DNA from 2 places in the Sphingomonas sp. PP-CC-3A-396 genome. Region 1 is predicted to be linked to the other one. Evidence: riboswitches for the same ligand, from Rfam matches in the RefSeq annotation. Region 1 holds a riboswitch; the other holds the start of a gene.

What was found. A riboswitch is a leader RNA that binds a small molecule or an ion and turns the genes downstream of it on or off. The one in region 1 is predicted to bind fluoride.
Region 2: another riboswitch for fluoride. It lies ahead of C8J40_RS19625 (chloride channel protein); the one in region 1 lies ahead of C8J40_RS11905 (voltage-gated chloride channel family protein).

The regions. Positions count from the first base shown of each region.
Region 1 covers NZ_SLYF01000005.1:311,560-326,235, forward strand. Annotated here, with positions in the region: gene C8J40_RS11830 (TolC family protein) at 1-347, opposite strand, end outside; gene C8J40_RS11835 (hypothetical protein) at 413-748, opposite strand; gene C8J40_RS11840 (cation transporter) at 768-1,430, opposite strand; gene C8J40_RS11845 (helix-turn-helix domain-containing protein) at 1,467-1,904, shown strand; gene C8J40_RS11850 (hypothetical protein) at 1,988-2,359, opposite strand; gene C8J40_RS11855 (cytochrome c) at 3,069-3,551, opposite strand; gene C8J40_RS11860 (molybdopterin-dependent oxidoreductase) at 3,564-4,799, opposite strand; gene C8J40_RS11865 (TDT family transporter) at 4,889-6,040, opposite strand; gene C8J40_RS11870 (LysR family transcriptional regulator) at 6,037-6,909, opposite strand; gene C8J40_RS11875 (sulfite oxidase) at 7,056-8,123, shown strand; gene C8J40_RS11880 (MgtC/SapB family protein) at 8,120-8,632, shown strand; gene C8J40_RS11885 (anti-sigma factor) at 8,684-9,454, opposite strand; gene C8J40_RS11890 (RNA polymerase sigma factor) at 9,451-9,960, opposite strand; gene C8J40_RS11895 (YncE family protein) at 9,962-11,401, opposite strand; gene C8J40_RS11900 (DUF305 domain-containing protein) at 11,403-11,768, opposite strand; fluoride riboswitch at 11,932-12,008, shown strand; gene C8J40_RS11905 (voltage-gated chloride channel family protein) at 12,032-13,387, shown strand; gene C8J40_RS11910 (DUF190 domain-containing protein) at 13,512-13,784, shown strand; gene C8J40_RS11915 (sulfite exporter TauE/SafE family protein) at 13,953-14,510, shown strand.
Region 2 covers NZ_SLYF01000017.1:782-15,457, forward strand. Annotated here, with positions in the region: gene C8J40_RS19605 (hypothetical protein) at 1-488, opposite strand, end outside; gene C8J40_RS19610 (DUF3800 domain-containing protein) at 562-777, opposite strand; gene C8J40_RS19615 (hypothetical protein) at 1,363-2,106, shown strand; partial or broken gene C8J40_RS20960 (DEAD/DEAH box helicase family protein) at 3,086-3,634, shown strand; partial or broken gene C8J40_RS19625 (chloride channel protein) at 4,138-4,701, opposite strand; fluoride riboswitch at 4,725-4,801, opposite strand; gene C8J40_RS19630 (hypothetical protein) at 4,992-5,180, opposite strand; gene arsH (arsenical resistance protein ArsH) at 5,632-6,390, opposite strand; gene C8J40_RS19640 (YnfA family protein) at 6,390-6,713, opposite strand; gene C8J40_RS19645 (arsenic transporter) at 6,710-7,996, opposite strand; gene arsC (arsenate reductase (glutaredoxin)) at 7,996-8,424, opposite strand; gene C8J40_RS19655 (metalloregulator ArsR/SmtB family transcription factor) at 8,436-8,768, opposite strand; gene C8J40_RS19660 (GNAT family N-acetyltransferase) at 8,968-9,387, opposite strand; gene C8J40_RS19665 (dihydrodipicolinate synthase family protein) at 9,686-10,579, opposite strand; gene C8J40_RS19670 (hypothetical protein) at 10,596-10,766, opposite strand; gene C8J40_RS19675 (intradiol ring-cleavage dioxygenase) at 10,897-11,823, opposite strand; gene C8J40_RS19680 (HAMP domain-containing sensor histidine kinase) at 11,912-13,156, opposite strand; gene C8J40_RS19685 (response regulator) at 13,158-13,880, opposite strand; gene C8J40_RS19690 (tautomerase family protein) at 14,113-14,502, opposite strand; gene C8J40_RS19695 (nitronate monooxygenase) at 14,502-14,676, opposite strand, start outside.

The sequences.
Region 1 (14,676 bases):
TCTGCGACAGCGATCCGTGCCGATCGTTTTCCACCCAGTTCGATCGGTAGTGCCAGACCTGCCGTTGTCTCGGCGCTGCGAAGGCCCCGATATTGACCGCTGCCGGCAATGTTCTCGGTCTCGGCGACGATCGACGGGTTAGGGCGGTAGCCGGCAACCGTGCGGCCTGCCTCTGCTGCCCGGACGCCTGCTGTGGCAGCCTCAAGGCTGGGGGCGGTCGCTCCGGCAAGTAAAAGCGCCTGATCAAGGGTGAGCGGGGGACTGGTCGATGTGGGATCGGCTGACTGCGCTTGCGCGATCGACGCGCACGACGCCACGGCCAATAAGGCCGCAATAAAACGGTGCATGGGTAATGGACTCCTGACGAACCTTGGGCGTCCGCACGGGCTTTCCCGACGGAATTAGGCGTTGGTCAGGCTTGGGGAGGACGTAGGGCTGGGTCCGACGCTGCCGGGGCCTTGGGCGCATTGCGCCACACCGATGCAGTCATACGAACGCTGCTGGCTGGTCCGGTTGAATCGGACGCGATCGGCACGCCGACATGATGGCCGTGGCAACCGCCATGATGGTGAGGATATGCCTTGTCCGCGTCTGCCGGCACTTGGTCGGCATCGCCGTCGCAATGATCGAGGGAGCTGACCGCTGTGGTATCAACGCACGTCACGCCTTCGGTCGCATGCGCGACTGATCCAAGCCCGAGCATAAGCACGAGCATGAAACTGAGGAACATGGCGGAAAGGCGGTGCATCGGCCCGCGCCTTAGCAGCTTACCGACTGCCATGTAACGACTGCTGGTAAGTAGCGGGGGCGGGTGAGGGCTCGCTACGCATTTCGGCGCGCGCCTGCCGCATGATCTGAAAACCGCCCGATATTCCCAACACCGCCATCAAGGCGGCGACGGCAAGATCAGGCCACGCACTGTTGAGGCCGAACACGCCGCCTGCGGCCAGTACGACGGCGATGTTGCCGATCGCGTCATTGCGCGAGCAAATCCATACCGACCTCATGTTCGCATCACCGCTTCGGAAGCGGTACAGCATGACCGCGACCACAAGGTTCGCGATCAGCGCGGCGATGCCGACTACGCCCATAATTTCGGCATGGGGCGTTGCGTCGTGGAGCGCACCCCATCCCGCTGCGAACAGGACATAGACGCCTAGCAAAGCAAGCGTCGCCCCCTTCAACATCGCAGCGCGTGCGCGCCAGGCTATCGCCATCCCGGCAACGCCAAGACTGATTGCGTAGTTCGCAGTATCCCCGAAAAAGTCGAGCGCGTCGGCTTGCAGGGCCTTCGATCCACCCGTGATGCCGGCCGCAATTTCGATAACGAACATGCCGCCATTGATGGCGAGCGCGATCCATAGCGCGCGCCGCCACTTGGGGTCGTTGAGAGTACCCGCCTTGTCGGACGCGCAGCTTGTGCAGGCCATGTTCGCCACCTCGATAGAATCGATCTGACAGCCTATATGCACCCTCTAGTCGCTAGAGGGTCAAGCGTTGTGTCTGAGAAACTTACGATCGGAAAACTGGCCGGTGCGACGGGCACGAAGGTCGAGACGATCCGCTACTATGAGCAGATTGGCTTACTGCCCGCACCTGCGCGATCGGCGAGTAACTATCGGACCTATGAGGGCGCGCATCTGCGCCGCCTGTCCTTCATTCGGCGTGCGCGGGATCTTGGCTTTTCAATCGATCAGGTACGCGAGCTTATGGGGCTGGCCGATCGGCGCGATCAGTCCTGCATCGCCGTCGATGTCGTTGCCAACCAACACCGCGACGCGATCAGGCGCAAAATCGTAGACCTCACCGCGCTTGCTGGTGAACTCGACGCGCTGATAGATTCCTGTAGCCGCAACACCGTCGCCGACTGCCGGATCATCGAGGCACTTGCTCCTTCTGCATAGTATCTCGCTGCTAACCCGATTTCCTGCAAAGGATCGTAGATCGTAGATCGGAGATACAGTGGGGATAATGCCAAGCCTTCTGTTCACTTAGTCCTAGTAAAATCCCCTCCGCCGTCCGGTGCGACAAGATGCCCGGATGCTTTGTCAATGACGTAAGCCGCGAGCCCTCCAGCGACTTGTAGCTGACCGTTTTTGTAGATCGCTGGCTGCTTATTGTTAGGATAGATGAATGGCTTTCCACCGCCTTGCGTGAGAACCCGAGTATTATTCAAAAGGAAGCTATCGCCGTTACGTTCGATCGTCATGGTATCCTTGACGACATTAACTTGAGCGCCGGAGAAGCCATTCTCGTGGCTTGTTTTGCCTCGTTCCCATTTGCCGACATATTCGCTGCCTGACTGTCCGCAGGCGGTCATTACCAACAGCACAGGTGAGATCATCCAACGCCGCTTCATTTTTCGTCTCCTCGGGAAGGATTCAACGCCGCAAGATAACGTCGTCTCCTGATATCGGCTATCGGCAATCGACATTACACCGTTGAGCGGCGCTGGCAGGCCATACAATCCCTGCCAAAAAGCCTCTCGGCAATCTGGGCTATCGAGACAATCTCATCAGTCACGAATGGCGGACTATTGAGGTTTGCGGCTAACACGGCGTTCTCGAAAAGGAAGGGCCAGTGAGAAAGCGGGCGTCGTTCAGTCGGCCCCGCCCTCATCTACGGCGCATTTCTCGAAATCTGTTCCCGAAATCATTTTCACGAAATGGTCTCGCGGAGATGGAGTTTCGGGAAAGCCAAGGTGGCTGCGATAGGTCCGCCGGGACACCCACGCTCGACAGCCCCCCTGCCCGCTCCGCGACAGACCGAGACATTGATCGATTTAGGGTCGGTGTTTTTCAGGTATACCCTCTGCGTTCCTACTCTGGCCGGTCCGATTTCCGCCAAAAAGGGACATTAAGAATTTAGCTCGGATTGGCCCTTTGGTCCGCCTGGAGTCCTAACCAAGGAGGACCAAACGGCACCCTACCAAACGGCACCGATGAAGCTTCATTGAGGGTTGAAGCTCTTCCTTCTGTCCGCTCGCAAGGCAGTGTCGGCGCGTTGCAGTTCACTGCTGGCGACCGTCCCACAAACGATGGTATTTCGGGATTATGGAAGGAGATCGGTTAGCCTGTTCCACCTGAGGCATCGGGAGCCGCCTTGGGGTCGGGATCCTGTGCCTTGCCTGTCGCGGGTGCCGCCTTGTGGCTCGGCATAGCGATGAGATAGGCGACGATCGCGTTGACGTCCTTCTCGGCCACCGGAGCCTTGTACACTTCGCGCATCTTGGTGACGGTCGCCTTCCACTGATCCGCCGATAGCGCAGGCTGGGTCAGCGCCATGCTGGCCGAGTGGCACGAAGTGCAGTTGGCGTTGATGACGTCGGCGTGCGGACCATCGGGGTAGGTAACGTCATCGACCGGCAGGTCGACGCTGGTCGAGGCGAGCGAAAAGCCGCGGGCTGAGACGCTGGTGGGCGGTGCCGGCTCGGATGTCTCGGAGATCGGGGCAGGCGCCTTGCGGCTGCTCGGCGCCCCGATCGAGACGAGGATAATACCGGTCAGGCCGATCAGGCCAGCGGCCATGATGCCGGTAGACGGGGTCTTCATGCTACTCGCTCCTCAGGCCGCGATGATGGTGGTGGTTTCGATGTTGCCGCGCATGAACCCGCCCGGGTTCCAGATCGGCTTCATCGGCTGGGCGACCCCATTGGTGTTCCAGCAGCGCACCATGATCGGGTTGGGACCGCGTCTCAGCGGCACGCGACCATCCCACCGACGGAAGCTGTACCTGCCCTCGTCCACTCCGAGCGTCGTCTTGTACCAAGTGCGCCCACCATCCGACGAGACATCGACCTTGGCGACGCCGCAATCGCCGCCCATCGCGATGCCGCCGACCGGGATCGACGCCTCATAGGCGATCGCCTGGCCATCGGGCAGGCTGGTCATCCAGCTGCGCGGGATCATGCGATTGATCGGCACGGTCGGGAAGTCCTTGGCACCGGGCGCGACATTCGCGCCGGGTGTCGCCGGTATCTTGTAGGCCTTGGCCATCCAATACTGGTCGTCAAGGCCGGGCAGTACCTCGATCGCGTTCAGCATCTTGACCCAGTAGGTCGAATACCAGCCCGGGACGATCAGCCGGCAGGGAAAGCCGTTGAGGAGCGGCAGCTGCTCGCCGTTCATGCCGAAGGCGATCATCACTTCGCCGTCGCGGGCATGGTCGATGTCGAGCGCCTTCTCGAAGTCAGGGGCGTCCGCCACAACCGGCTGATCGAGCGCGCCAAAGCGCACCTGTACCGCGCCTGCCTTGACCCCCGCGAGGTCCAGCACGTCGCGCAGGCGCACGCCGAGCCATTTGGCATTGCCCATCGCGCCGTTGCCCCATTGCGCGCCGGCGACCCGGGGCTGGAACAGCCCACGGCTGTTGCCCGAACACTGGTTGACCGCCGCCATCTCGACCCGCGGCAGGCGCAGCAGTTGGGCGAGGCTAATCGACAGCGGTCGGTTGACGTGGCCGAAGACGTTGAGGCGGAAGCTCTCGACGTCGATCGAGGTTGGAATGTCGGCCCAGTGCCAGCGAACGAAGAACTGGTCGTTGGGCGTGAACACCGACTTGTCGAACACGTCCATCGGCGTCTCCAACAGCGGAGGATGGATGCGTTGGAGGATCATGCTGCCCTTGCCAGGAAAGGCGCTGGTCATCGGCCGCTCGGCATTGCCGCCAGGCAGCTTCAGGTCGACGAGCTGCTGCGCCAGCGCAGGTGCTGCGGCAAGGCCGGCGGTGCCGAGCGCCGTACGCCTGAGAAAGCGGCGACGGCTGGTTTCACTCGCCAGCGCGGCGTCAAAATTGTCCATGACAAGGCTCTCCTGTGGCCAGCCACGCTGGCGGTTCGAAGCGGCGTTCTGCAAGTGATCGGACCGATTGATCCGATCATCAGGGTGGATCAGTTCGGGGTAGCGATGCAGGGCGAGACGAACAGGTTGCCGCGCCATGCTCCGGCGAGTGTCTTGGCACCGACCAGCAGCCACATCGCCGCGAGCGCGACCGTCAGCACTGTGCCGACAATACCGAAGAAGCCTAGGTTCAGCGTCGTACCGAGGCGGAAGGTGGCGACGGTGTAGACGCCGAGCGGGAAGGTATAGCCCCACCAGCCAAGGTTGAATGGGACGCCGGCGCGCCAGTAGCGGATGGTGATGAGCGTCGCGAGCGCCAGCCACCACAGGCCGAAACCCCACAGACAGAGCCCGGCGACGACGCCGATCCCTTGCGCGACGGTACCGACACCGACCAGCCCATGCGCCGCGAGGATCGCCGGCGCATCCGCCCCAAGCACCAGCATACCCAGCGCCCCGGTGCCGATCGGCCCCAGCGCAAGCCAAGAGGATGCCGCCATGCTCTCGTGCGGGAGCTTGTGGAGCGCCATGCGCAGGATCAGGATAGCGAGGATGCCAAACGCGACCGGCACCGAATAGGCCCACAGCACGTAGGAAGTGGCGAGCGTCACGATCTGCGCGTGAGGATCGGTCAGATGCGGCGCGAGCAGCCCGCCGCTGGCACCCGCCACTTCCGCTGCGACGACCGGCAGCAGCCATACCGCAGTCATGCCGTCCAGGCTGTGCTCGTGGCGGGTAAACATCAGGTAGGGGATCAACACGCCGCAGGCGAGCGACATGGCGACGTCGATCCACCACAGGACGTGTGCGACCGGCACGATGCCGTTACCGAACCGCGCGATCCCGAAGGCGAGGCATCCGTTGATGATCGTCGCCAAGCCCATCGGAATGGTCCCGATGAACATTGACACGGTGTTGTGGCCGAAGATGCGCCGTGCCTCATGCCCGAACATCGCCCAGCGCGCGCCATAGAGACCGGCGAACAGGATGAAGAGCGCGATGTTGAAGAACCACAACACCTCGCCAATCGGTTTGAGCGCGGGGCCGATATTGGGCACCTGCGGCAGCGCGAGAGCGAGGATGCCGGTGCCCATCGTCGCGGCGAACCAGTTGGGTGTGAACTGGCGGATCATCTCGCGCGGGTGATCGAGCCTGCTTAGCGGCTTGAGGCCGGTCAGGGCCGAAGGTGCGTCGGCAGTCATGCGACCTGCTCCTTGATGAGGTCCGTCAGCGCGTCGGCCGCGCGGGTGCGATAGCGTTCCTTGTGGCGCAGCGCGTGGAAGGCGCGATCGGGTAACCCAAGCGGCAACTCGACCAGATCGCCGGCCTTGAGCGCGCGTGCGACGACCAATCGCGACAACACAGCGACGCCGGCACCGGCCTCGACCGCGGTACGCACCGCCTCGTTGGACGGCAGCGTCATCGCTACTGTCAGCTGGGCCGGATCAAACCCGCGCGTTCGCAGCACGTCCTCGAAGGTCGAGCGCGTGCCCGAACCCTGCTCGCGGACGATCCAGCGTGCAGCGCGAAGCCAGTCCTCGTCGACGCGCCCGGCGTCCTCATGGCCGACCAGCACCATCGGGTCACGCCCGACATTCCAGAGGGCGAGCGCCGGTTCGTCCACCTCGCCCTCGACGAAACCGAGCTCCGCCGCGCCGCTCAGGATCTGCGCTGCTGCACCTTCGGTGTTGTCGATCGCCAGTTCGACCGCGATCTGCGGGTGGCGTTCGTAGAAGGAGGCGAGCTTTGCCGGCAACCAGTAGCTCGCGATCGTCTGGCTTGCGACGATCCGCAACGAACCACGGGCAAGCCCGGCATAGTCCGCCAGCATCGTCTCGGCATGCGCTGCCCGCCCCAGCACTGCGCGCGCTTCCTCCAGAAAGCCGCGGCCTGCTTCGGTCAGCTGGATGCCACGCCCGACACGGTGAAACAGAGGAACCCCGTAGCGCGCTTCGAGGGCCGCGACCGCGCCGGAGGCAGCGGACTGCGTGACGTTCAGCACCTCCGCTGCCTTGGTGACGTGTTCGCGCTCGGCGACACCGACGAATATTCTGAGTTGCTCCAGGGTCATGCAGCTTATATCGCGCAATCTTATCGATACGACCAACCGTTTGATCCGTTTATTTCAATCTGGATATCGGAACGATCGGTAATCCTTCGTCTGCGATAGTCTTGAAGATTTGAAGCGATCCGCGCGCTTGCGGCGTTGGTTCGTCCATGACTGATATGATCGAGCGCAAATCCGAGCCCTACAACGCCGAGCCGACGCCCGGCGCGCTGATCGAGCGGTTCCTGACGCCGCAGGCGCTGTTCTACGTGCGCAGCCATGGTGCGGTGCCTGATCTGCCTGCCGATCACCGGATCGAGGTCAGCGGGATGAGCATGGAAAGACGCTCCTTCTCGGTGGAGGAGTTGAAGAGCGCGTTGGCCACGCGGACGGTGACGGCAGTTCTCCAGTGCGCCGGCAACCGGCGCACGGATCTTCAGCAGTTCGCAAAAACGTCCGGCGACCCGTGGGACGTGGGCGCGATCGGCAATGCGGAGTGGACCGGCGTACGACTGTCCGACGTACTGGATGCCGTCGGTGCGCCGGATGCGTCCGACCTGTTCGTGGCGTTCACCGGAGCGGACGAGGTGGACGTCGAAGGCGAGGAAGCATTGTTCGGGGTCTCGATCGCCATGGACAAGGCGCGGCAACCCGACGTCCTCATTGCCTGGGCGATGAACGGCGAGCCGCTGACGCCCGAACACGGCGCACCGATCCGCATGGTGGTGCCGGGCTATGCCGGGGTGCGGAGCGCCAAATGGCTGACACGGATCGAGGTGCGCGAGACGCCATCCGACGCACCGATCCAGGCGCACGACTACAAGCTCTTTCCTGCCGATGTGACGAGCGACACCGTCGACTGGAGCCAGGGTCTGACCATCAATGCCATGCCGCTCAACGCCGCGATCTGCGTGCCCGGCTCTGGCGAAAGCTTGCCGGCCGGGGAGGTGCGGATCGAGGGCTATGCCATCGCCTATGATCGCCGCGTCTCTCGGGTCGAAGTGTCGGTAAACGGTGGTCGCGACTGGCAACAGGCGACGTTCACCGATGATCCGGAGGCGCACTGGGGTTGGCGGCGCTGGACCCTCGACGCCACGCTCGACAAGGGGCGCCAGCACCTTGTCGTGCGCGCCTTCGACGACACTGGACAGGGTCAGCCCGAGCGGCCGGATACGATGTGGAACTTCGCTGGCTATCTGTGCACCGCCTGGCATCATGTGCACGTGCTGGTCGAATGATCGAAGCGTCAGCGGCACCGGATCTCGGCTTTTGGATCGATGCGATCGGGCGGCTGGTGGTGGCGACCGCGGCTGGGATGGTGCTCGGCTGGGAACGCTCGCGCGAGAACCGGCAGATCATGGGCTTGCGGACGCTGGGCCTCGTCGGTCTGGCGAGCTGCATCGCCGTGCAGGCGATCGTACACAGTGGCTTGCCGAATGTGAACGCCGATGCCGCAGGACGGGCGATGCAGGGCATTCTGTCCGGCGTCGGCTTCATCGGTGCCGGCGCTGTGCTGCGGGTCGGCCAGGGTCAGGAAGTGCATGGATTGGCGACTGCCGCATGCATCTGGGTAACAGCCACGATCGGCGCGGCAGCAGGGTTGGCGGTGTGGCCGCTCATCATCGGCGGGTTGAGCCTTGCGATGCTCGTACTGTTCGTCGGCGCTCCACTCGAACGTCGCATTCGCGAACGGGCCAGGCTGACTCCGGCAGAGGCCGACCGGAACGATGCCGCGCGCAAGCCGTGATCCCGCTGGTCCGCCCAGTGCCTGTCGGCGCTGAGAACTGGCCAGGTGCTATCAGGACACAAGCGCCGCATCGGCCTGGCGCTGGACCTCGTTGGCGATCGGATGCAGCTCGGCAGCGGGGCGCTCCCCCACCACACTATAGCCGATCCCGTCGACCGCCCATGTGACCCGGCCCATGGTCCCGCTGGACGTGCTGGTCATGCTTGCGCTCTTGTCGATTTGCATGGGCCTCGTCAGCACCGCAAGCTTCGACGCTTGCGGTCCATCATAGAGGAGCAGCGCTGCAGGGCCGTGGGGCGTCGCGACCAATCGCCCCCCGCCATAGCGGTAACCCGCTGTGCTGAGGTCCGGGATGGTCACGCGCTCACCCAATCGGCTGGAGGTCCATCGGATCAGCATGGCGCGCTGGTCGGGGCCGATTTCCGCCGGTCGAATCCGGTCGGCGGCATAGACACGGAAATTGTCGCTCGCCTCATTGGCCAGCGCCGCGATGCCCGCGTGGGGTTCGCCGCTCCACCGCGCGCTCGACCAACCACCGCCAAATCCGACCGCCAGCAGAAGCGACGCGGCGATGGCGAGTTGCCAAGGCGGTTGGCGTTGCCGTCCCCTGATGGCTGCGACGCGCATCGTCGCCGGGATCGGTTCCTCCGCGATGGGAGCGAACAGGGACGCAAGAGCTCGCGCCTGCTCCGCCTGCTCCCGCAAACGGGCATGCACGTCCGGCTGGCCTTCAAGGTAAGCGTCGACCAGACGCTGCCGCTCGGGCGACAGCCTTCCATCGATCCACGCGGCCAGATCGTCCTCTCCGATCGGGCTGGTCATCGAATACTCCTTAATCGTGGCCGTTCACCCTCGCGGAGGAGCGTCGCCAGACGGTCGCGCGCCCGCGATATGCGCGACATCACCGTTCCCAGCGGCACGCCGACGACGGCAGCGACTTCCCCATATGACAGACCTTCGACGGAAATGAGGAGCAGCACCGTCCGCTGCTCCTCGGGCAACGCATCAAGTGCGCGCAACAGGTCTCGGTGGTGCAGGCCTACGTCCTGATCGGCCGGGCGGCCGAGCGCAGCGTCGTCGACGAGGTGGAGCGGAACCGCCGTACCTCGCCGACTGTGCTGCCGCTGATGGTCGACCAACAGATTGTGCAGGATCGCGTAGACCCATGGGCGAACCTCCGCACCCCGTCGCTGGCGCCAGCGCCCGACCGCGCGCTCAAGGCAATCCTGCACCACGTCATCCGCCATCGCCGGATCGCGCAACCACGACCGGGCATAGCGGCGCAGACCGGGGATCAGTGGCTCGATCGCGGCGGCAAGCGGGTCCATCTCAGTCGCGCTGCACCTGCACGATGCGGCCCGGAGCGCCGTTCACCACCTCGGCGACCGCCAGAAAACGCCGGGGTGCCGCGGTGCTGCCTTGAACGATCTGCCGGATCGGACCCGACGCGTTGACGATCGCCGCACCTGCCGGATTGCTCATGAAGTTCGCAAGCGGCTCTACCGCACCGCTGCCGTCCGCGTTGGCGGTGAGCACGAGCATGTAAGGCTTCTTGGGCTGCAAACCGGTAACGGCACTCTGCACGACCTGAATGATGCCCTGGTCGAAGAGGGTAATGCTGCTTGCAGCACCATTGCCGCGAACCGGCCCCATGTTCAGATGCACCGCCTTGCCTGCCGTACCGAGCGGTTGAAGATTGTCGGTGCCGAGGCCTGTCGGAATAGCGTTCGGCACATAGGCGATCGCCTGCGGTGCCTGTCCGACCGGCACGGTGGCAACGACCTTGTTGCCGGCGGTGTCGATCGCGGCAAGTTCATCAGCATTCTCCAGCCCGACATAGATGCGCCGGCCGTCGCCCGATGGCCAGACACCGTGCGGCATCTTGCCGACCGGGATGGTGGCGACAAGCGCGAAGTCGGACGTGCGGAACACCTTCACCGCGTTTTCCCCGCCTACCGTGACATAGGCGAACTGTCCCCTGACCGTGCGGGCGAAGTTGACGTGATTGGTGATCGGTCCGGTATCCAGCACCTTGAGGATCGCGAAAGGCGGCTTGGCATCGAATGCGACCGTCTTGCCGATGTCCTTCAGCGTGAACCACACCTGCTTGCCGTCCGGCGTCGCGGCGATGTTGGGACAGAACGGACTCGGCTGCGCCACCTGTCCGACCTGCGCGTGGGTCGAGACATCGAACACGGCCAGCACCGGATTGAACGAGGAACAGACATAGCCGTATCGGCCATCGGGAGAGAAGATCGTCATGCCCGGACCACCGGGCGTCTTGATGCGACCGGTCTCCTTGTACGTCTTGGGGTCGAGCACGGCGATGTAATCCTCGCCGCGTACCGTAACCCACACCTCCTTGCCGTCCGGCGTGAAGAACGCCTCATGCGGGCTGCGCCCGACATAGGTCGTGTGCTTGACGGTGTTGGTGGCGGTGTCGATCCACGACACGGCGTTGGATCCGATCGACACGACCGCCAGTGTTTTCCCGTCCGGCGAGAAGCCGAGGCCGTGAACCAGCACCTGCCCCTTGTAGAGCGGGGAAAAATTCATCGGCTGCGGATCGCCGAGCTTGATGACGCCGAGCAACCTGTTGTCGGCCGGGTCCGTCACCGACACCGTGTTGGAGAATTGTTCGGATGCATAGACGCGGTCGCGGTGGCTGACAGGCACGTCCTTGGCGTTCCACGGCGCCTGCTGGGCCATGGCAATGCCCGGTGCGGCGCTCATCAGCAAGGCGGCCGAGCGCAGGAAGGTCCGGATCATGTCAGTGCTCCATATGGCTGTGGTAGTCGCCGCCCTGCGTCGGGGCTGGCGTCGAAGGGGGTAGCGGCTGACCAATCGCCAACTTCATGGCGGCGATCTCCTGCTGCTGATCGATGATGATCTCCTGCGCAATGCGCTTGAGCTGCTCGTTATGACCGTAGCGCAGCTCTGCCACCGCCATATCAATGGCGCCCTGGTGATGCGGAAGCATCATTGCGACGAAGTCGCGGTCGACGTCGCCGGACGGCTTGACCATCATGCCCGCCATCATCCGGTCCATCGCGGCAGATACCATGCTGGCGTAGCCATCGGCGGGGGCGGCCGCGACTGCGCCGGTGAGCATGGCCGAAGCAGTCAGACCCAGCATCCAATTTCGTCTACGCATAAGCCTCCGGCGCATCAGTCTCGAAAGCGTAGACGACGCCCGTCGAGATTTATTCCATGGTTGAGCCAATTATTGATCCTCAGCAAAACAATGGTCTCATCGTGACCCTGCCGATGGTTGACCAGGTCGCCGTCGGACAGCATATGCTCGGCACGGCGATGGATTTCCGCCGGGCCATTCGGCCGAACCGCCCTCGCAAGGGTCGATGATTCCTACCAGGCGCCGCAAGGCAGCAAGGAGGAATCGTGCGCGCGACATTTCGCAATCTCTACGACCAGTTCAACATGGCAGCGTTCATTCGCGATCGCCGCACCCATGCCATGTCGGTGCTGCGATGGGCCTTGATCCTGGTCCCGATGGCCGCAATGGTGGGAACGCTCTGCGCGGCTTTCTTGTGGAGCCTCGATGCCGTGACCCGGCTTCGCTTTGCCTTTCCCTGGCTGCTCTACCTGCTGCCGATCGGCGGGTTCGTGGTCGGACTGCTTTACCATCTGACCGGCCGCTCGGTGGAGGGCGGCAACAACCTTATTGTCGAGCAGATCCACGAACCGGGCGGGGGGGTGCCACTGCGGATGGCACCGCTGATCTTCTTCGGCACGGTGGTGACCCATCTGTTTGGCGGTTCGGCCGGGCGCGAAGGCACCGCCGTCCAGTTGGGCGGCAGTCTCGCCAGCGGTTTCGGTCGCGCGCTCAAGCTCGATGCTGACGGCACCCGCATCCTGCTGATGGGGGGCATTGCGGCCGGGTTCGGCGCGGTGTTCGGCACGCCCATCGCAGGGGCGGTGTTCGCACTGGAGGTGTTGGCGATCGGGCGTGTCGAATATCGCGCGCTGGTGCCGTGCCTGGTCGCGGCACTGGTCGGCGACTGGACGTGCCTTGCCTGGGGCATCCATCACGGCGTCTACCGGATCGATGCGCTGGTGCCGGTCGATGCGCTGCTCGTCACCAAGGCGGGCGTCGCCGGGGTTGCGTTCGGGCTGGTCGGTCTCGCCTTCGCCGAAGCCAATCACACGCTCGGCGGGTGGCTCAAGCGCATCGTCTCCTATGGCCCGTTACGCCCCGCCATTGGCGGCATCGCGGTCATCGCGCTCGTCTACCTGTTCGGAACGCGCGACTATCTCGGACTCGGCACGTTGGCAGCGACGCCCGACAGCCTCACCATCGCCAGCTTCTTCGGACCGGACACGCATCCGTGGAGCTGGGCGATCAAGCTGCTGTTCACCGTCGTCACGCTCAGCGCCGGCTTCAAGGGTGGCGAGGTGACACCGCTGTTCTTCATCGGCGCGGCGCTCGGCAACGCACTCGCCCCCATGTTCGGCGTGCCCACCAGCGTATTCGCCGCGCTCGGCTTCGTCGCGCTGTTCGCGGGCGCGGCCAACACCCCGCTCGCCTGCACCTTCATGGGCATCGAACTGTTCGGCGCTGCCTATGCGGTGCCGATCGCGGTGGCCTGCTTCGTCGCCTACCTCTGCTCCGGTCATAACGGCATCTACCTGTCGCAGCGCGTCGCGGTGCCGAAGGTGCCGGCGACCGGCCTCACCCCGAACGCGACGCTTCGCGAGGCGCGGGCACACCGCGCCTCGCGAAGCCCACGCTCCTGATCCCCCCACCAATCGAGGGTTTGTCCATGCCCAATCGTTTCACCGTCCAGCATCGCGAAATCGGCATGCTGCGTATCTACATGAAACCGTCCGACCGAATTGGTGAGCGCAGCCTGCGTACGCTGTGGGCTGCCAAGCCGCTCTATCGCGAGCTAATCCAGACGGCATCATCAATGCCGTCGCGCAACACACGCACTATGGGTTCAGCAACCACGGCCAGATCCGCGAGAACGGATCGGAGGCGGCCGATCCCCATCTGACGATCTGCGTCGAACTCGTCGGCGAACGCGACCAGCTCGACCGGTTCTGCCGGCGACATGGCGACCTGCTCGGCGACAAGGTGATCGTCTACAAGCAGCTGGAACACTGGTCGGTCATGCCGCGGTTCGACCGATGACACCAATGATCGAATATGGGCTGCTGATCGTCGGTGCATTTGCGGCTGCTGCAATCTCGGGTTCGGCCGGGTTTGGCGGGGCACTGCTGTTGCTGCCGCTGCTGATTTAAGTCGTCGGCGTGACCGAAGCGGTGACGCTGCTGACGATCGTCCAGATCATCGGCAACGGTGCGCCGGCCGGGATGGGCTGGGCTGGCGCCAATCCGTTGGCGGCCCGTGTTGCTGTTCCTCTCCGCTGCCATACCGTTCTCGATGCTGGGCGCATTGTCGTTCGCGTCGCTACCGACGGCGCTCGTTGCGCGGATCGTGGGCGTGGCGATCCTGCTGTTCGTCATCCTGAAGGCCACGGGCATGATCGCGTTTAAACCCTCGCGCCGCGTGCTGGTGATCGGGGGCGGTGTGACCGGCCTGTTGTCCGGGCTAGTCGGGAGCGCCGGGCCGCTCGGCGCAGCGGTGTTCCTGAGCCTCGGTTTGCCACCGCTTGCCTATGTCGCGAGTGACGCGGTCGCCTCGATCGTGATGCACAGTGCCAAGACAATTGTTTACGGCGCGACGATCGACCTTGGACCAACCTTCTGGCCGCTGGCGATCGCGATGGGGCTGGCGATGATCGTTGGCACCTGGGCGGGGTGCTTGCTCATCAAGCGTCTGCCCGTTGAGCGCTTCCGCCAGCTCGTCATGGTCCTGCTCGCGCTGATCGCGACCGAGATGATCGTCATGGGTTAGTGGGAGGATTGTCGCGAATATCCTGAGTTTCGCTACACCAGCTCAAGCGTGGTCGGCTGACGGCGTAGCTGTCGCGAATGTCAGTCGAGGAATTACGCGACTTTCAACGCACATCTGCGACACGCTAACCTGTGCGTTAACGGTGTCGCTACGCAGGAGCCGGTGC
Region 2 (14,676 bases), on a different contig from region 1:
AGCGAAGAGGCGATCTGAAGCGTTAGATCGATCTGTGAACAGGGACCAGTGATACAAAAGTCGAACAGCGCATGGCCTTCCTCCGGAAGGTAGGAGCGCCGCTCACCCGCTCGAGCCGCGAGACTGCTCTGAGCTAGTTGTGGAAGGGCAGCGTACTTGGCTCGCGCTTCGTTGATCACTTGGTCGAGCAGTTGTCTTCGAGATTGGCCCGTTGATGGGCGGGTTGGTACGCCAATGTCAGGAACCACGGTCCCGAGCACCTCAAGTATCTGGAATGGCGTCATGCAGAAGCCGGTCTCGGCAGCCTCTGCTATACGAGCCCTTTCGATCTCTTCGTTTAACCGATGAATCACTGTACCGCCCGTACTGGTGATGGCGTATTGCATGATATTAGTGTCGAGGATCATCAGCCGACGCGAGGAAGGTGGCGCGATGGGCAGGCGCAGGCTGGGGATTGGGAAATCGGCCGGGGGTGTGAGCATCGCCATATCGGTCCGGTTTGCACCTTGGACTCTACACACTCAAGACATCGTACCGTGTTCCCGCCCGGATAGTGCGCGCCTAGCCCAGCAGTGAACGCACTGGTCGAGGCAAATCCTCAAGCATTTTTTCGACAACGCGATCGAAAGCGTTCGCCGTATTATCAAGAAGCCGGTCCCGCCGCTTCAGATAGCGGCCGATAGCATAGGCCGCGACATCCGCGATCTGCAGGCCGGCAAGGGCGTTGGAGTCTGCTAGCAGAATACCGCCGCCTGCAAGGTGAGGCGCATTCGGCACCGGCAAGAGAGTTGGACCCGGCTTGTTATTGTCCTTGTCAAAAATGAGAAAAGCCGGCGCACGATCGGCGAGGTACCCGACCTCGCGAGGTCGGCTCTGGCGGCGGCAATCGTCTTCTCACTGTGTTTAGGTATCGTCGGAGTATGCGAACGGATCGGCGTGTGCGCTACCCCGCTGAAGGGGATGCAGCTCTTGCGGGGTGCATGTGGTGCGGTGTGGAGCGGCGGAAGACGTACAAACCTGTGTGATCAGCGAGAGGTGATCGCCAGCTGCTCGACAACGGGGAGGCTCTTATGCGATCATTCGAAACGCTCGATCCGCTTCCCACTGTCGGCATTCGTTCACCCTTTGGCTTGCTTGGTGATCTTCCATGATGCGCGATAGAGAATCCTGCCCGGTGATCGTTCGAAGAAGGCCTTGTGCGCCAGCAGATCTCCAAACTTAGTCCTCTTGTAGCTTCGATAATGGTCAGTAAAAAAGAGGCCCCGCCGTTGCTGGGCGTCTCTAAATCGAAATCAACCCTGGTTGCTTAGACCGATTTGCCTATTTACGGAGTCGTGCGTAAAAACTTTAGAGAGACCTCGGATGGCGACCAAAAATGATCCAACTGTTGGCAACTGGGCTAGGAAACTCGGGCTTGTAGCTATCGGCATCTTTGCCCTTTCATTCTTAGGTTCACGTCTAGCTGTTTTTGCGTCAAAATTCGTAACGGGTGATCCCGGGTGGGCCCAAGCGATCGGGTCTGTATTAGCGATCTTGGCGGGCTTTGCCGGCGTCCTTTATCAAGTCGGCCAGTCAAAAGCCGATGCCAAAGAACAACGAGACGAGCGTGGGCGAGCAGCACATCTCTTAGCGTATGACGCTTTTGAGACCGTTACCGAGCGCCTTCAGGCTATGTTGAAGGCAAGCCGAGCTTACCCTACGCACAGATTGCGCGGTGAGCGAACGAACGAGATGATTGCAGCGATGCGGGAGATCGACACTTCAACGCTTCCACCCATAATGCTAGCTGATTTCATTCGCCTACGAAGTCGCGTATTCGCGATAAATCAACGCATCACGGAAATCTACAAGTCGGAAGAAAAAACTTCAAACGGCAATTCTGGAAGAAATAAGGGCGAACGGCGGAAGCGGTTAAACAGCGCCGTACAAGTGTGGAAGGAAGCCCTGACCTACTTTGATAACATCCAGACGACAGCTACGGGAATAGGTGGATCACCGCAGGATCTTACGAAGCCTGTCGAGATCACCGGGTACGCGTATCCTGATACCCAAATCTTTCCTCGCAGGTCTGTGCTAAAAAGAATAAGCGAAACGCTCATAAAGTGACATGACCACCGGCACATGAAGGAATGCAAACAAGCGATACGTTCCTGCCGCTTTTAAGCTGCTCCTTCTCGTGAAACATAAAACGATAGGGGCGCTAATCAACCGACAGTACATACCGAAGTGAGGGGCGGCGTCCGAGCTAACCCTAGGGCTCTCCGATACCGAGCAGGCTGCAACAGTGACAATCTCGGTGCCGTGTAACGCTCCGCTCCGAAATAGAGACAAGGGATACCGCGCGAGTGGATGTCTCCGGTTGCCAAGTACCCTTCAGCGTTGCAGGTTCCACATCCCGGCGAGCGACGGGGCCGGGGGATGAATGACGGGGCTTATTTTGGGAGTAAGGGAAGCCGCGGCAGGGTTGCGCTCACTACCGACCGATCCCAAGCTGGATACGTCGACCGACCAGCTAATGGCGCGGCTCTACGTGCCGGCGCTTACTCGGTCCGTATCGTATGACCGTGGGGTCGGTTTCTTTACCTCAGGGTGGATGCGTATGGCTGCCGCGGGATTACGCGGACTTGCTGAGAACGGAGGGTCAGCGAGAGTCATTGCTAGTCCGATGCTGGAGCCGGGAGATGTCGCCGCGCTAGCAGAGGGCAGTGACGCGCTCCGCAACGAGACGTTGCGAGCGACGCTTCAACGGAGCCTTGACGAGTTGGAGGCGACGCTTGAAACGGACACGCTCTCAGCGATATCGTGGATGGTAGCGGATGGCCTACTGGAGTTCAAAGTCGCCTCGCCGGCGAACGCACTAGACGGCGACTTCCACGACAAGTTCGGCATTTTCACTGACTCCGCGGGAGACAGCATCGCCTTTCACGGCTCGCCCAACGACAGCGCAAAGGCGTTCCGCAATTACGAGTCCATTAGCGTCTTCTACTCCTGGATTGACGAGCGGGAAAGACAGCGAGTGTCGGCGGAGCGCCGCCGCTTCGAGCTGCTATGGGAGAATGCCGATCCGAACGTCCGGACGTTCGCGATGCCAGAGGCGATCAGGCGTAATCTGATCCAGTTCCGTGACCGTGCGCCGCGACCATATAGCCCTCCTGCGCGATCGCTAGAAGATCCGCGGTGGCGCCACCAAAAGGAAGCACTCGCGCGCTTCCTCGAGGAGCGGCGCGGCGTGCTGGAAATGGCGACAGGCACGGGCAAAACGCGGACCGCGATCAGCATCATGGACGAACTGTTCGAGCGGGACGCAGTTCGGACTTCGGTCATCACGGCTTCCGGCACTGATCTACTTGACCAGTGGTATGGAGTTTTGGGTGGCGGCTCACGGCCGGTCTACCGCGCCTACGAGCGGCACCATGAGGCGCAGGCTTACCTCAACGATCCCGAGGACGCGGTGCTACTCACGTCACGACTCAACCTCGCTTCGGTCCTTCCCCGTCTTGCCCCCAAGCTGGTGCGCGAAGGGCTAATCGTATGCGACGAGGTTCATGGTATGGGCGCGCCGTCTTTGGTCGAGAGCCTACCTGGGCGCATAAAGCCCTTCGGGTGGCGACTCGGCCTCAGCGCAACACCTGAGCGAGAATACGACCAGGACGGCAATGATTTCGTCGAGCGGGAGATCGGGCCCGTTGTTTTTGAGTTCGGTTTGGAGAAGGCGATCCGCCGCGGGATCCTCTGCGAGTTCGATTACCTTGAACTCCAATATGAATTCTCGCTCGATGACAAGGCAGCGGTCCGGCAAGCAATCAAGCGCTATCACGCCCGGGCAAGGATGGCGGATGCACCGCCGATAGAAAGCCTGTATCAGGAGATTGCACGCATCAGGAAGCTATCGAAGGAGAAGCTGCCGCCGTTCGCCGAACTGGTGGCCGAGCGACTGGAGATCCTTCATCGAAGCCTGATATTCGTTGAGACCGCAGAGTATGGCCTGCTTGTGCAGGACATATTGATGTCAACGGGCATCGACTTCCACACGTATTACGCGGACGATGGCCGATCCTGTTCCTCGATCATGCCTAGCGCCGTCGTCGCACTTTCTTGCGCGCCTTCAGCACGGGCAAGCGCGGTTTCGGCGACGTCGATCGCCAGCACCTCCAGCGCGAACACCGCGCCCGCGATTGGTGTGCCGAACACCGCGCCGAACCCGGCCGCGATGCCGCCCATCAGCAGGATGCGGGTGCCGTCCGCATCAAGCTTGAGCGCGCGACCGAAGCCGCTGGCGAGACTACCGCCCAACTGGACGGCGGTGCCTTCCCGCCCAGCCGAACCGCCGAACAGATGCGTCACCACCGTACCCAAGAAGATCAGCGGTGCCATCCGCAACGGCACCCCGCCGCCCGGTTCGTGGATTTGCTCGACAATGAGGTTGTTGCCGCCCTCCACTGAACGGCCGGTCAAATGGTACAGTAACCCGACCACGAAGCCGCCTACCGGCAGCAGGTAAAGCAGCCAGGGCCATGCGAACCGCAGGCGTGTAACCGCATCGAGGCTCCATAGAAACGCAGCACACAGCGTCCCGACGAGTGCGGCCATCGGCACCAGGATCAGTGCCCAGCGCATGACCGACACGGCGTGATCGTGACGATTGCGCGCGAACGCCGTGACGTTCAATTCGGTAATGAGAGTACGAAAGGTGGCGCGCACGATTCCTCCTTGCTGCCTTGCGGCGCTTGGTAGGAATCATCGGCCCTTGCGAGGGCGGTTCGGCCGAATAGCCCGGCGGAAATCCATCGCCGTTGCCGCGCATATGTCGTCCGAGGGCAAACTCGTCAACGGCCGTGTCTAGTCAAATTTCTCATTTCACCATCGTCTCGGAAACGCTGGTATGCCCCGTTCTATTCCTAGATAGCTGTGCGCTCGATCAGTAGCTGTGGCGGGACGGGGTACCACAGCCAGTTAATAGACAGGGGCGGTTGCCCGCCCCTATCCAGCTTTTAGCCGTGCTTCATGCCACCCTTGGCATGATCGCAGCAGTCAGCAGCCTTGGCTTTTGCGCCATCCTTGCAGCAGTCCGCACCGTCCTTGCAGCACGCCATGTCGGCGCAGCAATTGGCGACAGCGGCGAATGCGCCAGTCGACAGGGTGAGGGCGAAGGCAGCGCTGATGAGCTTGAACTTGGTCATGATATTCTCCGAAATTTACGTGTGATGGTGTTCGACGTCACACGGTTTGCGGAGGGGGTGTGGCCGGAGCGTATGCCATTCCCAAAAGGCCGGTCTGTGGAGCCGGCCAAGGCGATAGACGGGAGGAAGGAACCAGCCCGATATGCTCGACGGTTTCGCCGGCAACAGCAACGCACGGTATGGCGCAAGCCGACGCAGGGGCCTTTTTGATGGGAGCGCCTGCAGATTTGCTGGCGCAGTCCATCATCGCGGACGCAGCCGGAGGCGCGGCCATCGCCATCGTCTCGCAGAGCGGGCCAAGCCGGACCAGCAACATCACCGCCAGGACGAAAAACGCCATGGAATGCAATATCTTGGAGAGTGGGCGAGCCCGGCGTTTCATTGGATGCATCTAGAAGCACACTCAGTGATGCACAATGTCGCAGGAGCGGTTTGCCACACTAAGCGGACTTTACTCGCCTTTCCGATACGTTGGTGAGGTTGCGATGCTCGAAAGGTCCGCGGCGCTATCGATCGGCACGCCTGCCTCCTTTCGCTCGGAATAGCGATCGACCAGTTGAGCGGTGTGCGGGCGTAGCAGGACCGTGAAGCGTACCAGCTCTTCCATCACATCCACGATCCGATCGTAATAGCTGGACGATTTCATCCGGCCGGCGTCGTCAAACTCGGCAAACGCCTTTGCGACGCTGGATTGGTTGGGGATCGTCACCATTCGCATCCAGCGGCCGAGGACGCGCAGGGTGTTCACGCTGTTGAACGACTGCGACCCGGCCGACACCTGCATGACGGCGAGCGTGCGGCCCTGCGTCGGGCGCATCCCCCCCATCGACAGCGGCAGGTGATCGACTTGCAGCTTCATGATCCCGGTAATCTGGCCGTGCCGCTCGGGGCTGCACCACACATGCCCTTCCGACCACATCGACAGTTCGCGCAGTTCGTGGACGGCCGGGTGATCGTCCCCCGTCACTTGGTCGGGTAGCGGCAGGGTCGAAGGATCGAAGATCCGCGTTTCGCAGCCGAAGAATTGCAGCAGGCGAGCAGCTTCTTCGACGCAAAGCCGCGAGAAGGACCGCTCCCGCAGGGAGCCATAGAGCAACAGGATGCGCGGAGGCGGATCACCAGCGCCCAGCCCAAGGGCAGGACGATCGAGCGCATAGCGCCGATCGAGCGCGGGCAGATTATCAGGATCGGAGAGAATGCGGAGCGGCATCAGGCGGTCCTTGGGCCAAGCAGAATGATACAGGTGCCGATCAGGCAGAGCGCCGCTCCACCAGCATCCCAGCGATCGGGCCTCACCCCTTCGACAGCCCACAGCCAGACTAGCGATGCGCAGATGTAGACGCCGCCATAGGCAGCATAGGCCCTCCCCGCTGCGTCGCTATCCACACGTGTCAGCAGCCAGGCGAACAGCATCAGCGAGACCACGCCCGGAGCCAGCCATAGGGGCGATTTGTCCAGCCGCAACCATGCCCAAAAGGCAAAGCAGCCCGCGATTTCCGCAAGCGACGCGGCAAGGTAGACGAGTGCCGTCATACCATGCTGATCCTGATCGCGAGTGCAGCGAGCGTTACCAGCAGCACCGGGATCGTCAGTGTCGCGCCAACCTTGAAGTAATAGCCCCAGCCGATCCGGATGCCCTTTTGCCCGAGGACATGCAGCCACAGCAGCGTCGCGAGCGAGCCGATCGGCGTGATCTTAGGGCCAAGATCGCACCCGATCACGTTGGCGTAGATCATCGCTTCCTTGATCGCGCCCGTGGCGTGGGTCGCGTCGATCGACAGCGCGCCTACCAGCACGGTCGGCATGTTGTTCATCACCGACGACAGCAGCGCGGCGATGATCCCGGTCCCGAACGCGGCACCCCACACACCGCCTTGCGCGGTACGATCGAGCAGGCTGGCAAGGTGATCGGTCAGTCCAGCATTCCGCAGGCCGTAGACGACCAGGTACATGCCGAGCGAGAAGATCACGACCTGCCACGGCGCGCCGGCCAGCACCTTGCGCGTCTGGATGACATGGCCGCGCGCGGCGATGACGAGCAGGAGGACCGCGCCGGCAGCGGCAACGGCGCTGACCGGCACGCCGATAGGTTCGAGCAGGAAGAAGCCGGCGAGCAGCAGGGCGAGAACGACCCAGCCCGCCTTGAACGTGGCACGGTCGCGGATCGCATCAGCAGGCGTGCGGAGCTGCGCCACATCGTAGCTCGCCGGTATGTCACGTCGGAAGAACAGCAGCAGCGCAACGAGTGTCGCGGCGATCGACGCCAGATCGACCGGCACCATCACCGAGGCATAATCGGCAAAGCCGATCCGGAAGAAGTCGGCCGACACGATATTAACGAGGTTGGAGACGATCAGCGGCAGACTGGCGGTATCGGCGATGAACCCCGCAGCCATCACGAACGCCAGCGTCGCCTTGTCCTTGTATCCCAGCGCACGCAGCATCGCGATGACGATCGGCGTCAGGATCAGCGCCGCGCCATCATTGGCGAACAGCGCCGATACCGCCGCGCCGAGCAGGACGATCAGCACGAACAGCCTGCGACCATGCCCCCCGCCCCAGCGGGCAACGTGAAGCGCCGCCCATTCAAAGAATCCGGCTTCGTCGAGCAAAAGGCTGACGATGATGATCGCGACGAACGTCGCGGTCGCATTCCAGACGATTCCCCACACCACCGGCACGTCGGAGAGCGAGACGACCCCGACGAGCAGCGCGACCGCCGCGCCGCCCAGGGCGCTCCATCCAATGCCGAGGCCCTTGGGCTGCCAGATGACGAGTGCGATCGTGGCGACGAATATAGCGAGCGCGAGCAGCATCAGGCGATGCGCTGACCCGACGCGTCCACGACCTTTTCGCCGTCTTCCTTGGCAAACGCGCTCTGTTGGGGCTCGGGCAGCAGATCGAGAACCACTTCGGAAGGTCGGCACAGCTTCACGCCAAGCGGCGAGACGACCAGCGGCCGGTTGATGAGGACCGGATGCGCCATCATCGCGTCCACCAGCGCGTCGTCGGACAGCGACGTGTCGCCCAAGCCTAGCTCCGCATAGGGCGTGCCCTTCTCACGTAGCAGATCGCGGGGCGTGAACCCGGCGCGATCGATCAGCTCGACCAGCAGCGCGCGCGCAGGCGGTGTCTTCAGATATTCGACCACATGCGGCTCGATGCCGGCATTGCGGATCATCGCCAGCGTGTTGCGCGACGTTCCGCATTCGGGGTTGTGGTAGATCACGATATCGACGGCCACGGCGCGTCCTTTCAGCAGCAGGGGGTGAGTTCGGCCAAGAGCGGTGCGCACAGTTCAGGCGAGCCGGCGCAGCAGTCTTTGACGAGGAACAGGGTCAGCGCGCGCAGCCCGTCCAGATGGGCGTGGTAGATGATTGACCGGCTATGCCGCTCGGAGCGAACGATGCCGGCGCGCGAGAGAATGCCGAGGTGCGCGGACATAGTGTTTTGCGGCACGTCGAGCTGGCGGGCGATTTCGCCGGCCGCCATTCCATCTGGTTCGTGCCGGACCAGTAGGCGAAACACGTCGAGGCGTGTGCCTTGTGCGAGAGCGCTAAGCGCAGCAATGGCCGAATCGTTTTCCATATATCCAGCATAGAGGATATGTCAGACTTGGCTAGTTCGAGATTTCCGAGGCCAACCTTCTCAATTTACGATCCTTTTTGAGAAAGGCCGCAGCGTCAGCCGACGTCCGCTGACGCCATCTGCCTTCCCAAAAGCGGAACGTCCGCTTTCCTTCCCATCTCGGACATTCCCGAAACTCGATCGAAAGGGAACCTGCTCGCTAGAGCCGCTTTTGCAGGAAGATAAGCTTTTGGCCGATAGGATGGTCGTCCAGCGTGCCGAACACCTCAAACCCCAGCTTCTCATAAAAGCCGCGGGCTTGGAACTCATGGGTGTTCAGCCAAATTCCGACACAGCCGTTGGCTCGGGCGATCCCTTCCGCCTCGCTCATCAGCGCCTTGCCATAGCTTCCGCCTCGATACTGCTCCGGGACGGCCAGAAGCTCTACAAAGAGCCAATCGTAAACGCACTTGCCCCATAAGCCGCCCACATGATCACCACGCTCATCGGTCAGCATTATCGCCACAGGGCGGATGCGCGGATCGCCCGCTTGACGGATGTTGTAGGCGCGCAGTGGCGCACTTATTGCCTCGCGGTCCGTCTCGGAGGGGCTGTCGGGGATAGTGATTCGTAGCGTCATCGAAGAAGCGTATCTGAACCCCGTTCTGCGACATAGTACCTCCTCGCACACGAACCAAAGCGGGAGACGGTCGCCAGCCGGTCGCGCTGACGGCCACCCAATGTTGCCAGCTTCCCAGATACTGTTGCCGTTGCCTGTCCGAAATTGCCGTTTGAAGATGGTAAGCTGGAAAGGAGGTGTTGAACGAATGGTCGCTTTCGAGAGTTCAAACTCCCCATTTTAGCGGCTGTGTCCGGGCGTTTTGGACCGCCCTTATTTCCCGATCGGGGGCCTGCTCGGGAAAGCCACATGCGGCCCGTCAGACACCCAGATGCTCCAAGGCTGTCTCGACGGCTGCCATAATGTCAGCACTGACGCGCATGATAGGTAGCGGCGGATCGCCGACCGAAAGGGAGAGCCGGTCAGCGACAACGTACATCACCCGCAGACTGCCATACGCTTTGAACAACGCCCATAAGGGGGCGAAAGCAGCGTCGATCGCGGCCACCTCAGCGGCATCGTCATCCTGCGCTGCACGCGTCATCCGCAGCGACGGTTCAGGCAACAGGCCCGCAACGACGCTAAACCAAGCGTCGCAACCTGCGAGCAGTGACGGGGCGGCGCCCCAATCGCCGCTGTAGCCAATCGCGAATTTTTCGGGTGTTGAAGCGCGGAGCCGCGCCAGCTCGCCGGCATAGTCGTCATCCGCCCGCAGCGGCATCTTGATCCCGGCGATGCCGGGTATTGTCGCCAGCTCGCCGATCAGCGCGTCGGAGAAGCTGAAATTGGTCGTACCGGGATTGTTGTAGATGCAAAGCGTCAGCGCCGTGGCACCGGCGACGGCGCGGTAATGGGCCGCAGCTTCGCCATCGGTCAGGGGGGTATAGGACATGGGCGCGATCAGCAGGCCGGATGCCCCGGCCCGCTCCGCATCGACGGCAAACTCGATTGCCCAGCTTGTCCGCAACGCGCCGATACCTACGACCAGCGGCACCCGCCCGCCTGTCGCCTCCACCGCCGCAGCCACGGCCCGGCCGCGCTGGATGCGATCAAGGTAGGCGTAGATGCCGGTGCTGCCGAGCAGCCCGATAGAGTCCACACCGGCCGCCACCAGGCGCTCGACCAGCATGCCGATCGCCGTGGTGTCGACGATCCCATTGGGATCTGCGGGAGTAAGCGGGAAAGCCGACAGGCCGGTGAACAGCGTGGACATGAGTGAGCCTTTTGGTTCAGCAGGCGGTGAAGAGCTTCAGGCCGGCGCTGGTAAACACTATGGCGAGCCTTCCTTCGATCCAGCGGCGCGCGCAGGCGTAGCCGCGCACCATCGGCTCGGTAGAGAACACAGGCGCATACAGCCGCCACGCGGACGCTGCAAAGAAGCTCGCGGAAGTTCGGAACATTCAACAAGGCTTGATGCCTCTGTCCAGTGCCGGGAAACCCCTGCGTGGGGTTTCCCGGCAGCCCGTTCGTCGTCAGCGCATATCAGGGTCCATTCTATGCGTTGATCGTCATTCCGAGGCCGATGACTTCTTACCGGGCGATCCCGATCAATGCTGTCGCTGTGTAACCACTCGCGACACTACCGGTAAATGTTGGCGTCTGCTGCGCAAGCTGCGCGGCTGTATTGTCACCAAACACGTTGTCAGTGCTGAGTGACAGACCTGCAAAGATACCTTTTGCACTTGGATACGTCGTTGTGTCTGCGAAGACAGTGTTACAAATCGCTGCTGGCATACAAAGCTGCGAGGTCAAGATAGAGTATTTTCCGCTGAGTGCATTCGAGAGCGACGAGAAAACCTCGAAATGATAATGCGGCCACCGACCGTCATAGGCAGGCGGAAAATAGGTGGTGAAGGTGACCTGTCCGTTAGCGTCGGTGACCTGGACACCGCGAAGGTAGCTCTCGGCCGCGGCTGTATAGAGTGAGTAATGGCCATACCGATCGGCGTGCCACAGATAAACGGCGTATCCGCTGAGTGGCGCGCACGCGGCGTTGACGTTCACCAGCGTCAGGGTGACAGTAACGAGCACCCCTCCTGCGTCCGTCGTGGTGCTGATAAAGCTCTTCCGAATATCGCTTCGCACGATCCTGCTTATGGTAAGGATATTGCTCGTCGATCCGCTGGCTGTGTTGGTGCCATCGCCTGGATAGGGGCCTGCGGTTTCCGTTGGATCGGCAATGCACGTGGCTGTGCTCGTCGGAGTAGCTGTCGTTGTGGTCGTTGTGGTGGTGGTGGTCGGCGTCGGCGTTGCGGTGGTCGTCCCGCCCGAAACGACAGAAACAGTCCCGGAACTGTCGCTGCTGCTTCCACCGCATCCCGTCACCAGCGCAGCGGTGCCGACCCCGGCAAACCACTTCAGAGCGCGCCGACGATCAGCAAGACGGTGCATGAGGACCAAGTCCTCGGCCAGGCCGTGACCGTGCTCTGCTTCTTCGATCATGTGCGGGTCGTTCATGCGTCTCTCCTCGTGCTGTAAATCACGCTTGTCGGGGAGGCGCTGGACGACCGTATTTCGGGACTGGCTGGATTTATTGCAGAATATTTCAGCAGGGCAGTACGACTAGGATTTGCGCGCCGTTTTCGCTTGGCTCGGACGTCACCCGTCCTCCGTGGCGGGTGGCGATGGCCCGAGCGATAGCGAGTCCAAGGCCCGTGCCGCCGGTTTCCCGATTACGGGACGGGTCGCCGCGAACGAACGGCTCGAAGAGACGTTCGGCTTGTTCAGGATCTATGCCTGGGCCGTCATCCTCCACCGTGACAGCCACCGCTCCGTCGAGCTTACGCCATCCAACGCGTGCGCGGTCGCCATAACGGATGGCGTTGTCGATTAGATTGGCGAATAGCCGTCTCAGCGCAGCAGGGTCACCTACCACCACCACGCGCGCATCAGGAGTGATCGTCACATCCTTCCCCGCTGCACGCGTGTCCTCGACCAAACTGTCGAGCAGGCTCCCCAAGTCGAAGCGGAGCGCTGGTCCTTTCACGAGTTCGTCGCGTGCGAAGCCGATCGCTGCACCGATCATTGCGCGCATTTCATCGACATCGGCAGCGGCGCGCGCGCGCGCCGCTTCGGGCAGACCCTCAATGTGGAAGGCGAGGCGCGATAAGGGCGTTCCAAGATCATGCGCAATGGCCGCGAGCATCGTGGTGCGACCTTCCACATGGTGACCAATACGATCGTGCATGTCGCTAAATGCGACAGCCAATTCGCGTACTTCGCGCGAGCCTTCTTGCGGTGCCGCCAATGGCGAACCTATCCGCGCAGCTTGGGCTGCGCTGGCAAGATGCTGGAGCGGACGCGAGATGCGGCGGGTGATTATCCAGGCCGGAATCGACAGAAGGATCAGCGCGAATCCCATCCCGCCAAATGTTACAACGTGCCAGCTGGTTATGAGTGGACGATCGGGGCTGCGAACGGTGCGCCACTTGTCCATCGTACGCCCGGACACAGTGAACCCACCACGGACCTCGCCTGCCTGCTCTCGCTCTTGCTCTCGCTGAGCGTAGAAGCCGAAAACCGGGCTTCCCAGAGCTCGGGCGAGGGCGGCATCATGCTCAAGGTCTGGCGTTTCGTCGGGGCGGGCGGGTTGCCGTCCTGGAAGAACGATGAGGCCTGGCACGACCGTGCCACGCAAGGCTGCCAAGATGTCCGTATCAGGAATCGGTCTTGGACGTGGCGGGGGGCCATTGAACGTGATCGCGAACGTGACGACAGTCGCGAGCACGATTGCGGCGATAACTAACAGGAAGATCGGTTGCGCAATCGACGCCGCGCGTTTGGCGGGCATATCAGCGCCGCTGCACATCGGCGGTGAACAGATATCCTTCGTTGCGGACGGTCCGGATCAGCTCTTCACCGCCGCGCCCATCGTCGCGCGCGAGCTTACGACGCAGGCGGCTAACTTGGACATCGATCGCACGGTCGAACTGTTCCGCGTTCATGCCGCGCGAATGATCGAGTATGAAGTCGCGCGTCAGAACACGGCGCGGGTGCTCGATCAGCGTCAACAGCAGGCGAAACTCGCCATCGGTTAGATTGATGAGCACTTCGTCGGGATCGAGCAGTTCGCGCGCAACCGGATCCACGCGCCATCCAGAAAAACGAAGGAACACCCGGCTTCGAACAAGCGGCGCTGACGTACTCGCACCTCTGCGCAGGACCGCGCGGATGCGTGCCAGTAGTTCGCGCGGGTTGGCGGGCTTGGCCAGATAGTCATCAGCCCCCATCTCCAAACCGATAATACGATCGACTTCTTGCCCGATCACTGAATGCATGATGACGGCAGGGCCGGTTGTTCGATCGAGGGAGCGAAGGATCGACAGTCCATCTTCGCCCGGCATCATCACGTCGAGAATTACGAGATCATAACGGTCGCGTGCCAGCGCGGCGCGCATCTCGGAGCCGTTCGGCACGGCATCGACCACAAAGCCGTGCCCGACAAGAAACGCGGTGGTCAGCTCGCGAATGCCCGGATCGTCATCGACAATAAGGAGGCGGGTCGAGAGATCCATCATATCCTGTGGGGCTGGTGCAATGTCGAGCATAGCACGACCGCTGCCCCGGCAACGTATCCGTAGCATTGCGGGGCTGCAACAATCACGAACGAGAGCGCAGCGCCGACGAGGTCCAAAACCGGTCGGAACTGTTAGATTACCATGCCGTCTCCCTCTGATCGTCTTTGTTCAGATCCAGTTTGAAAGAAAGGCGAGGCGCTGTGCGTAAACGGCCGAAAACGACCCTTGTTTATAGGTCGCCAGTGAGAAATTGCGCAGTCCCGAACCCAAAGCTCCAGTCCGCGTCGCTATTCTCGATCACAGAGAACATCACATCCTGCGGCTCAATCCCGCAACGCTCCGCAAGGCCGCGCGTCACCGTCTGGTAAAATGCCTGCTTCATTTCCTGCGAGCGAGGGCGCGTCGTCATATGGATCAAAACACGCTGTTCGGTACGCTCGAAGCCCAACCCAGTATCTTCCATGACAAGATGAGTGGCTTCGTGTTCGGTGACGATCTGATAGCGGTCACGAACCGGCACCTGGAACGCTTCCACCATCGCTTCATGGATGACCTGCTGCAATTCGGCGACTGCATTTGCAGGGCGACCCGTGACGATATGAATGTTTAGCAGCGGCATTACTGGTCCTTCCTATTGCGAACGGCGTTCAGTTCGCGCGCAAGTGTTTCAATGAGGGTGGTGGCAGGCAGGGCTCGCGAAAGCGGCGCTCCCTGTCCCGCCCATTGCGCGCCGAAGCCGTGTTCACCGCGCGCTTTGGCAGCTGCATGGAGGGCTTTGCCGGCGTCGTATGCA